3 regions of the Nitratireductor sp. PBL-C9 genome follow, and region 2 is predicted to be linked to each of the others. Evidence: predicted binding sites of a transcription regulator. Region 2 holds the regulator's gene; each other region holds the start of a gene.
What was found. The regulator LexA, encoded in region 2, represses DNA repair genes until DNA is damaged. The targets are predictions, from matches to a motif close to TGTTCNNNNTGTGTTCNG.

Region 1: a site for LexA is predicted at 1,420-1,437, ahead of rhuM (RhuM family protein). Genes of this name have one in related genera too.
Region 3: a site for LexA is predicted at 1,673-1,690, ahead of def (peptide deformylase). Genes of this name have one in related genera too.

The regions. Positions count from the first base shown of each region.
Region 1 covers NZ_JBPAXW010000006.1:137,033-140,309, forward strand. Annotated here, with positions in the region: gene pheT (phenylalanine--tRNA ligase subunit beta) at 1-367, shown strand, start outside; gene rhuM (RhuM family protein) at 376-1,398, opposite strand; gene ACRTG1_RS14160 (Gfo/Idh/MocA family protein) at 1,515-2,501, shown strand; gene ACRTG1_RS14165 (cell wall hydrolase) at 2,535-3,158, opposite strand.
Region 2 covers NZ_JBPAXW010000012.1:6,138-9,414, reverse strand. Annotated here, with positions in the region: gene gyrA (DNA gyrase subunit A) at 1-360, opposite strand, end outside; gene ACRTG1_RS22040 (MarC family protein) at 592-1,224, shown strand; gene lexA (transcriptional repressor LexA) at 1,311-2,033, shown strand; gene ACRTG1_RS22030 (NAD(P)H-hydrate dehydratase) at 2,126-3,277, opposite strand, start outside.
Region 3 covers NZ_JBPAXW010000002.1:649,315-652,591, forward strand. Annotated here, with positions in the region: gene ACRTG1_RS06945 (GNAT family N-acetyltransferase) at 1-26, opposite strand, end outside; gene fmt (methionyl-tRNA formyltransferase) at 23-958, opposite strand; gene def (peptide deformylase) at 1,096-1,626, opposite strand; gene ACRTG1_RS06960 (DNA recombination protein RmuC) at 1,827-3,095, shown strand; gene ACRTG1_RS06965 (ArsR/SmtB family transcription factor) at 3,155-3,277, shown strand, end outside.

The sequences.
Region 1 (3,277 bases), on a different contig from region 2:
CTGCGGTTTCGAGGTGTTCATCGACACGATCCCCGAGCCCAAGGCGAAGGCAACGCGCACCAAGCCGCGCCTGGAGCTTTCACCCTTCCAGCTCGTGCGCCGCGATTTCGCCTTTGTGGTCGACAAATCGGTCGAGGCGGCAACCATCGAGCGGGCAGCCGCGGCAGCCGACAAGAAGCTCGTGACCGCCGTGCGCGTGTTCGACATCTTCGAGGGCGCATCGCTCGGCGAAGACAAGAAGTCGGTCGCCATCGAAGTCTCGATCCAGCCGCGCGAAAAGACGCTGACGGACGAGGAACTCGAAGCCATCGCCGGCCGCATCGTGGCCAATGTCGGCAAGCAGACCGGCGGCACGCTGCGCGGTTAGATCACATATCAGCGGCGCCCTTTGGGGAGCCGCTTGGCTTCGCGGACGAGTGCAGAAATGTGCTCGTCCGCTTTCTTATGGCGTTCAATTTTGAGCTGTTCGGAATACCGTGTGTATTCGCTGCGCGCATGTTCTTTTGCAGCCTCCGCGCTAACGCTGCCACCTGAACGCAGAACGGTTCGTCCAAGTCCGACCAGCTGCGCCTCCAGAAGACGGGTCGCATCGTCCATCACCACCAGACGGCCAAGATCCGCCTGATCTTCGAATATGTCGAGGAGGATCGTGGTCAGGCGATTGAGTTCGCGGAGCTCCGCTTCGGCCAGATAGTTCTTGGAAACAGTCACATCCCGTTTTCGGATTGCGTCGCCGGGCCAGCTTTGCAAGCCCATATTCTCGAACTGGTGGTTGGCGCGCGCCTGCACCAGTTCTGATGGCGTCTGCGAAACGACGGCATAAATCAGCTTTGCCTGCGTCTGCTGAAAGAAGCTCTGCGCGCTTGCTGAACGCCCATCATAGTCCTGGCACAGGGCGCAGATTCGCTGCAGTTCCCGATAAACATTCGCTTCATCGGAACGAATGTCCCGGATGATCTCCCGCAGTTCCGCAATGCGATCCCGGTTGCTTTCCTGCTTCAGGCGCACGGCATCCACAACGAAGCCCTTGCGCGCGAACTGAACCAGAATCCCGGTGGCCCAGCGGCGGAACAGGGTGGCCTGCGCGGACGAGACCCGGTAGCCAACAGAGATGATCATATCGAGGCTGTAGAGTACGGCTGGACGTCCTCGAGTTGTTTGCATTTTTTGCAAAGAACTCTCTTCGTCCAACTCTCCTTCGGCAATCACATTCGTTACATGCCGGGATATGACGGAGACGTCACGTCCGAAAAGCCGGGCGATCTGCTCCTGCGTCATCCAGAGCGTTTCAGCTTCATAACGGATATCGAGCCGCAGCCCCTTTTCACCGTCGTAGATCAGAAAGCGATCTCCGGTTTCTCCATCTTCCACCAGGTGAACCGGCTCATCTGCAGGCATGGGTGTCTCCAAGACTGTTTGCGGAACATTAGCAGAACAAAAAGAGTCGGAAAACCTTATCGGTTTTCTTTCCCCGAACTATGTGATTGCCTGCGCCAAATTCAGGAGGAGAATCCATGTTCCGTTGGGGCGTTCTTTCGACGGCCAAGATCGGTCGCGAGCAGGTTATTCCGCAGATCCAGGATGCCGAAAACGGCGTGGTGACGGCGATTGCCAGCCGCGATGAGGCCAAAGCGCAGGCGCTGGCTGCGCGCTTCGGCATTCCGCACACCTTCTCGTCCTACGACGCGCTTCTCGCCTCGCCGGATGTGGACGGCGTCTACATCCCGCTGCCGACCTCCGATCATGTGGACTGGGCCATCAGGGCGGCCGACGCCGGCAAGCACGTGCTGGTCGAAAAGCCGCTGGCGCTCGATGCAAAGGACATTGCCCGCGTCATCGAGGCGCGCGACCGGAACAATGTCGTCGTCTCGGAAGCTTTCATGGTCACTTACCACCCGCAATGGCACAAGGTGCGTGACCTGATCGCCGAAGGCGCCATCGGCCGGCTGCGGCATGTACAGGGCGTGTTCTGCTATCACAATGTCGACCCCGACAACATGCGCAACAAGCCGGAGCTTGGCGGTGGCGGCCTGCCCGACATTGGCGTCTACCCCACGGTCACCACCCGCTTTGCAACCGGCAGCGAGCCGCAGCGCGTGCAGGCGATGGTGGAGCGCGACCCGAATTTCGGCACCGACATCTACGCCAGCGCCAAGGCCGATTTCGGCAACTTCGAACTGACCTTCTACGTCTCGACGCAGATGGCGCTCAGACAGTCGATGGTGTTCCATGGCGACAAGGGGTTCATTGAGGTCAACGCCCCCTTCAACACCCCGGACTATGGCGATACCCGCGTTACCGTGTTCAGCGCCGATCACAACAGCGCCAGCGTCCACCGTTTTCCCCGCGCCCGGCAGTACCGCCTGCAGGCGGAAGCCATCGCGCGGGCGGCGCGGGGCGAAGAGGCGGCGATCTTCACGCTCGAGGATTCGGTGAAGAACCAGAAACTCATAGACGCCATCTATCGCGCCGCCACCCATGATGGCTGGGAGACAGTCTAGCAGAAGCCGCTGCCGCAGGGTGCGGCGGCACTTTCAGACTCCGTCGGCGGACCGGGGCGACAGGAAGATGTGTCGCCCGATCTGGCCATGCCTGTGCATCTGTTTAGCCCATCTGGGGCTGACATAATTGGCATAGTAATGCGTGGCGTCGACGGCCAGATAGTTGGTTTTGTCGACCAGCGTGTAATTGTTGCATTCAGGTGCGCAGGAGTATCGGGCCTTGGCGATCCTGAATGCGAGCTGCCAGGCTTCGGCATCTTTCGGCACCAGTGAAATGCCTGTGCAGGCGAATGAAAACTGGCAGCGATTGCGCCAGCGCGCATTTTGAAAGACCACGCCACAAATGCTGGGCGGATATGCAGGCGACCTGCTTCTGTTGAAGATCACCATCGCGACGGCCTTCTGCCCGCTCACCGTTTCTCCCCGCGCCTCGTAATAGATGGCGGTGGCCAGACAGGTGCGCTCCGCAAGGCGATTGATTGCCACAAGGGCGTCCTCCACGGCGGCGGGCTTCTGCGCCGCCCTGAGCGCCATGGCGACCGGCAGCCTGATCGGTGCTCTCTTCGCGCCAGCCTTCTTTTCTTCGTTCTCCCAGATACAGCCTGCCTGGAGCAGGAACGACACAACGAGCCCCCAGAACACGAATCTTCGGACCATTATTTTCCCGGATGTCAGTTTGATCGGCGGTTATCGCCTGAGCCAAATCCCCCCTCGGCGACCCGCTCTCACATCAGCGGCAGCCGATCAAATTGACTTTTCCTCAAAGTCCGAAGCGT
Region 2 (3,277 bases):
GATGGAGCCGAAATTGCCCTGCCCGTCGACCAGCGGCAGGCGCATGGACCAGTTCTGCGCCATACGCACCAAGGCGTCGTAGATGGCGGCATCGCCGTGCGGGTGGTATTTACCCATCACGTCGGCAACGGGGCGGGCCGATTTCACATATTTGCGGTTCCAGTGGTAACCGCTCTCATGGGATGCATAGAGAATGCGCCGATGCACCGGCTTCAGACCATCGCGTGCATCCGGCAGGGCGCGGCTCACGATCACGCTCATCGCATAATCGAGATAAGAGCGCTGCATCTCCTCGACAATGGAAATCGGCTCGATTTCGTCGGGCTCGCCCGATCCGTTCGGCGTCGTCTGGTCAGTCAAAACGTGTCACATTCTTAATGAGGAATCACATACTCTTTATATATGAGCCGTCAGCGATTCTCCAATTGAGCATCCGTTTTTGATGACGGAAATCCAACGCAATTTCAGGCGCATACGAACCTCCTGGGGATGAGCGCCTTGACAAATTGCCGCAGGAAGCGAGCCTGCGTGAAGAATGAGGGCTTTTCCCTCGCATCCAAGCTGGGCTAGAGAGGCCGCAAGGAGAACCCGATGCCTGGTTACGATACCGTTTTCAACGCCTTCGTCACATTGCTGGTAACCGTCGATCCGCCAGGGCTTGCGCCGCTCTTTCTGGCGCTGACAGCGGGCATGAACCGCTCGGAGCGCAATCAGGTGGCCGTGCGCGCAGCCATCATCGGATTCGCCGTTCTGGCCCTGTTCGGCGTCGCTGGCAGCGCCATTCTGGCCGTGTTCGGCATCACGCTTCCCGCCTTCCGTGTGGCAGGCGGCCTGCTTCTGTTCTTCATCGCCTTCGAGATGATCTTCGAGCGCCGCCAGGAGCGCCACGAAAAGAGTGCCGAGCGCGCGATCACGCGCGACATGATCCGCAACATCGCCGCCTTCCCGCTGGCCATTCCGCTGATCGCGGGTCCCGGCGCCATCTCGGCCACCGTGCTTCTTTCGGGCGAGTTCAATTCGATTCTTGGCACCATCGCGCTGCTCGGCATCCTGCTTGGAACGATCCTCCTCACCTATGCCGTTTTCACGCTGGCGGAGCGCGTGGACCGCTTTCTGGGCGAAACGGGACGCTCCATCCTGACGCGCCTCCTGGGCGTCATTCTGGCAGCCCTCGCGGTCCAGTTCGTGGCAGACGGAGCCAAGGCGCTTTTCGCTGCGCCATAGGCGCTGCAACCGGACGGTTGCGGAACACAACTGGAACATATAGAGTATGTTCTGGTTTTGTTTTTAACTGATTCTCGGTGGCGCCCATGCTGACCCGCAAGCAGCACGAACTTCTTCTGTTCATCCATGAACGACTGAAGGAGACCGGAATCCCGCCCTCCTTCGATGAAATGAAGGAGGCGCTCGACCTCGCCTCCAAGTCCGGCATTCACCGGCTGATCACGGCTCTGGAGGAGCGCGGCTTCATTCGCCGGCTCCCGAACAGGGCGCGTGCGCTGGAGGTTCTGCGGCTTCCCGATTCCATCGCGCCGGGCCTCAATTCCGCCGCGCGCGGCTTTTCGCCAAGCGTCATCGAGGGCAGCCTCGGCAAGACGCCCGCGCCAGCGGCCTCCAAGCCTGCCGCCAGCAATGATGACGCGCTTTCCGGCGTCGTTTCCGTGCCTGTGATGGGCCGCATCGCTGCCGGTGTCCCCATCGACGCCATTCAGCACCAGACCCATTCCATCGCGGTTCCGCCGGACATGCTTACCGGTGGCGATCACTACGCGCTTGAGGTCAAGGGCGACTCGATGATCGATGCGGGCATTTTCGATGGCGACACGGTGATCATCCGCGAGACGCAGACCGCCAATCCCGGCGAGATCGTCGTGGCGCTGGTGGATCAGGAAGAGGCAACGCTGAAGCGCTTCCGCCGCAAGGGCGCATCGATTGCCCTTGAAGCCGCCAATCCGGCTTACGAAACCCGTATCTTCGGCCCCGACCGCGTCAAGGTGCAGGGTCGCCTCGTCGGCCTGATGCGCCGCTACTGAGTTTAAGACTATCCGGGGCGGCTTCAGGCATGCCCCGGCTCCGATGCCATCCGGCATCCAGAATGCGCGCTCTTTTCAAGCTCCGCGTCGGTTCAGCCAACATCGTCCGGGAAGAGCGCCTGGAAGACATGCGGAAGCATCTCGGGGAGGTCTTCCGCAATCAGGCCCCGGCCAAACATCCCGCCAGCCTCTGCATGCAGCCACACGCCGGCCGATGCCGCTTCGAAGACCGGCATGCCCTGCGCCAGAAGGCTGGCCACAATCCCGCACAGAACATCGCCAGAGCCCGCCGTCGCCAGGAAACGCGATCCGTTGGTGTTGATCGCGGCGCGCCCGTCCGGGCAGGCGACGACCGTGTCCGCCCCCTTCAGGATGATCACCGCTCCTGAGCGCTCTGCCGCTGCGCGCGCACGCTCCACCTTGGACATGGAAGCGTCAGCCGCGAGATCGCCGAAGAGGCGCGCGAATTCACCGTCATGCGGCGTCAGCACGGTCGCTAAGGCGGAGCTTCTCACGGCCTCGAAGAGCGTATCGGGCGCATCGGCAAAGGCGGTGATGGCGTCGGCATCCAGCACCAGCCCTTTCAGCCCTTCATCGCGCTCCAGAAAACCCAGCGCGAAGCTGCGCGTGCGCTCGCCTGTGCCGGCTGCCGGGCCGAGAACAGCGGCTGTCGGTTTTCGCTCATCGAGGAAGGCGATGAGTTCATCCACTGCCTCCGCCTTGCGCAGCATGATTGAGGTCAGGTGCATCGCGTTCACCGACAGGGCGTTTGCAGGCGAAAGCACCGTCACGGCCCCTGCCCCGGCGCGCGCCGCGCCACGCGCGGCAAGCCGCGCAGCACCAGTGGATGCGCCACCGCCCGAAACAACCGCCACATGACCACGCACATATTTGTGCGCATCGATCTCCACCGCCGGCACGGCGTCGCGCCAGAGCGCCGGACCATTCTCCCAGAGGGCGATATCCATTGATGCAAGCGCCGTCTCGGCAATGCCGATATCGGCCACGACCAGCTCGCCACACAGGCGTCGACCGGGCATGAGCAGATGCCCCGGCTTTTTGCGGAAAAACGTGACGGTCAGGTCCGCATTGAAGCAGCTGCCGAGGGGCTTGCCCGTGAGACCCGAAAGACCGGACGGAAGATCGACGGCAACCACCGGGACGCCCGCAGCCGCAACCCGCTCGATGAGTTCGGCCTCGATGCCCGCGATTGGCTTTGAAAGCCCGGCGCCATAGAGCGCGTC
Region 3 (3,277 bases), on a different contig from region 2:
TCCGGGCGGATGGTGATGGCGCTCATGGGAGCACGGTCCCCTTTTCAAGCTTCGCGCCCCGCAGGAAGTCCACGGCCTTCATCGGCTTGCCACCGGCGCGCTGCACTTCGCTCAGCCGCACCGCGCCATCGCTGCAGGCAATCGTCAGCTTGTCGTCCAGCGCCTCACCGGGCGCGCCTTCGCCGCTGGAAAGAACCGTGCGCAGAAGTTTCACGCGTTCCGGCTTGCTGCCGAACTGCATTTCGCACCATGCGCCGGGGAAGGGCGAGAGCCCGCGAATGTGATCGTGCACTTCCTTCGCGGGACGGGACCAGTCCACCCGTGTCTCGTCCTTGAGGATCTTTCTGGCGTAGGTCGCGCCGTCTTCGGGCTGCGGCGTGAGTTCAAGCGCGCCTTTCTCAAGCGCATCCATCGCCTTCACCATCAGCGCCGCGCCTGTTTCGCGCATGGCGTCATGCAGTTCGCCGCCGGTCATGTCGGGGGTGATGGCAAGGCGCTCCGTCATGGCGACGGGGCCGGTGTCCAGCCCCTCGTCCATCTTCATCACCATCATGCCGGTTTCTGCATCGCCGGCCATGATCGCGCGCTGGATCGGAGCCGCGCCGCGCCAGCGCGGCAGAAGCGAGGCATGGCCGTTGAAGCAGCCAAGGCGCGTGCCTTCCAGAATGGCTTTGGGCAGCAGCAGGCCATAGGCAACGACAATCGCCGCATCCGCATTGAGCGCGCTGAACTCTGCCTGTTCTTCCTCGCTTTTCAGCGATTTGGGCGTGCGCACCTCGATGCCCAGTTCCTCGGCGGCGCGGTGCACGGGCGATTTGGTCAGCTCAAGCCCGCGCCGTCCGGCGGGGCGCGGCGGCTGGGAGTAGACGGCCACGATTTCGTGACCGGCCCCGGCCAGCGCCTGAAGGGTGGCGACCGAGAAATCCGGTGTGCCCATGAAGATGAGACGAAGTGCCATGCCGCGTGTCCGATGCGTCCAGTAAACGAAATGAGCGCATCAGCGCCCATGCGGGTGCTTGAAGCGGATTTACCGGTTGAAGGTCAAGCCCCGCAGGCGGAAATGCCCGTATCGGTCGCGGCAGCAGAGGGGCGGCGTCAGCCGACCATGCGCGCGGGCGGGCGGTCCTTGGCGAGTTTCCTGAACTTGCGCACCACCATGTCGCGCTTCAGCTTCGACAGATAGTCGATGAACAGAACGCCGTTCAGGTGGTCGATCTCGTGCTGCAGGCAGGTGGCGAGCAGGCCGTCGGCCTCCACCGTCTGCTCTTTGCCGTCGACATCGAAGTAGTTCACCGTCACACCGGCCGGGCGTTCCACCTCGGCATAGTAATCGGGAATGGAAAGGCAGCCTTCCTCATGCACGTTGCGCGCATCGGTGCTGGCCACGATTTCGGGGTTGATGACCACGAGCGGAGCCGGCTCTTCGTCCTTCTCGGCAACGTCGATCACCAGCATGCGAAGCGGCTCGCCAACCTGAATGGCGGCAAGGCCGATGCCCGGCGCGTCATACATGGTCGCCAGCATGTCGTCGGCGAATGTGCGCAACTGATCGTCAAAGCGCTCCACCGATTTGGAGGTTTCGCGCAGGATCGGGTCCGGAAGAAGAACAAGCGGTTTGATGGTCATGGCTGTCAGGTAAGCCCTGACCGGCGGAACGTCAATACACAATGCCTGTTCACGTTTTGATCTTATAGTGCTATCCCGAATCCACCAGATCGCCCTGTGTCCCGTTCGGACGCGCGATGAGCGATCTAAATTATTGAGCGAGCATCGGAATAGCCGAACCCGGTTTTCACCTTTCGGTCCCATGCTTCCAACATGGCGGGATGAAGCAGATGTCCGACATTTTCGCAGCACCGGTGGCGCAGCTCGGCGCGAGCACCTTCACGCTGGGGCAGCTGTTGCTGGCTGGCGGCGCTCTGCTCTTTGGTCTCATGCTCCTGCTGATCGCCGGGCTCTGGCGCGCTGCACGGGCGCGCGCGGTCGCAGCCGCGGAAGCGGCGCAACATGCCCGCGAGGCCGAGGCGCGCATGGTCGAGCTCACACGGGCGCAGGCCGAGTTGCAGGGGCGCATGGGGTCGATTGCCGAAGTGTTCGGCAACCGGCAGGCCGAACTCACCCGCGCCCTGTCGGAGCGGCTTGATGGCATGAGCACGCGCCTTGGCCAGTCCATTAACCAGCAAACCAAGTCGACACATGAGAATCTGGCGAAGCTGCAGGAGCGGCTGGCGGTCATCGATACCGCACAGAACAACATCCAGTCGCTTGCCGGCCAGGTGGTGCAGCTCCAGCAGATCCTCTCCAACAAGCAGACGCGCGGGGCCTTTGGCCAGTCGCGCATGGAGGCGATCATTGCCGATGGTCTTCCGCATGGCGCCTATGAGTTTCAGGCCACGCTCTCCAATGGCAGCCGGCCCGACTGCGTGGTGAAGATGCCCAATGACGCGCCGTCGCTGGTGATCGACGCCAAGTTTCCGCTTGAGGCGTGGAACGCCATTCGCGCCGCCTCGGAAGGCGAGGGCGGCAGTCCCGAAGCGCGCAAGGGGGCGGAGGCGGCGTTCCGGCGCGATATCGATGTGCATATCAGGGCGATTTCGGAAAAATACCTCCTTACCGGCGAAACGCAGGACACGGCGTTCATGTTCGTGCCCTCGGAATCGATCTTCGCCGAGATCCACGAGAATTTCGAAAACCTCGTTCAGCGCGCCCACCGCGCCCGCGTGGTGATCGTTTCTCCGTCGCTGCTCATGCTGTCGATCCAGGTGATTCAGGCAGTGCTCAAGGATGCGCGCATGCGTGAGCAGGCGCATCTGATTCAGGCCGAGGTGGTGCGGCTGATGCAGGATGTGGGCCGGCTTGATGAAAGGGTGCGCAAGCTGCAAACCCATTTCATGCAGGCCAATCGCGACATCGATCAGATCCTGACCTCGACCGAAAAGGTCACCAAGCGCGGCGAGAAGATCGAGGCGCTGGAACTGGGCGCGGGCGAGGCGGAGAAACCGGCAAAGGACGACAATCGCCTTGCGCCAAAACCACCGACCGGCGAGGGCGGTCCCGGCTCCGGCCAGCTGCGCCTGCGCGTCGTGGATGAATAGTTCGAATATTTTCGAAATAAGATTGACAGTGCGGGCGCTGGGATTTAGGCGTCCGTACCATGGAACTTGAAACCGCATCCTCCCAGCTTGAAGCGCTCGGCAATCCGGTGCGGTTGCGCATCTACCGCATGCTTGTGCGTGCGGGTGGCGAGGGCATGCCCGTCGGCGGGTTGCAGGAGCGG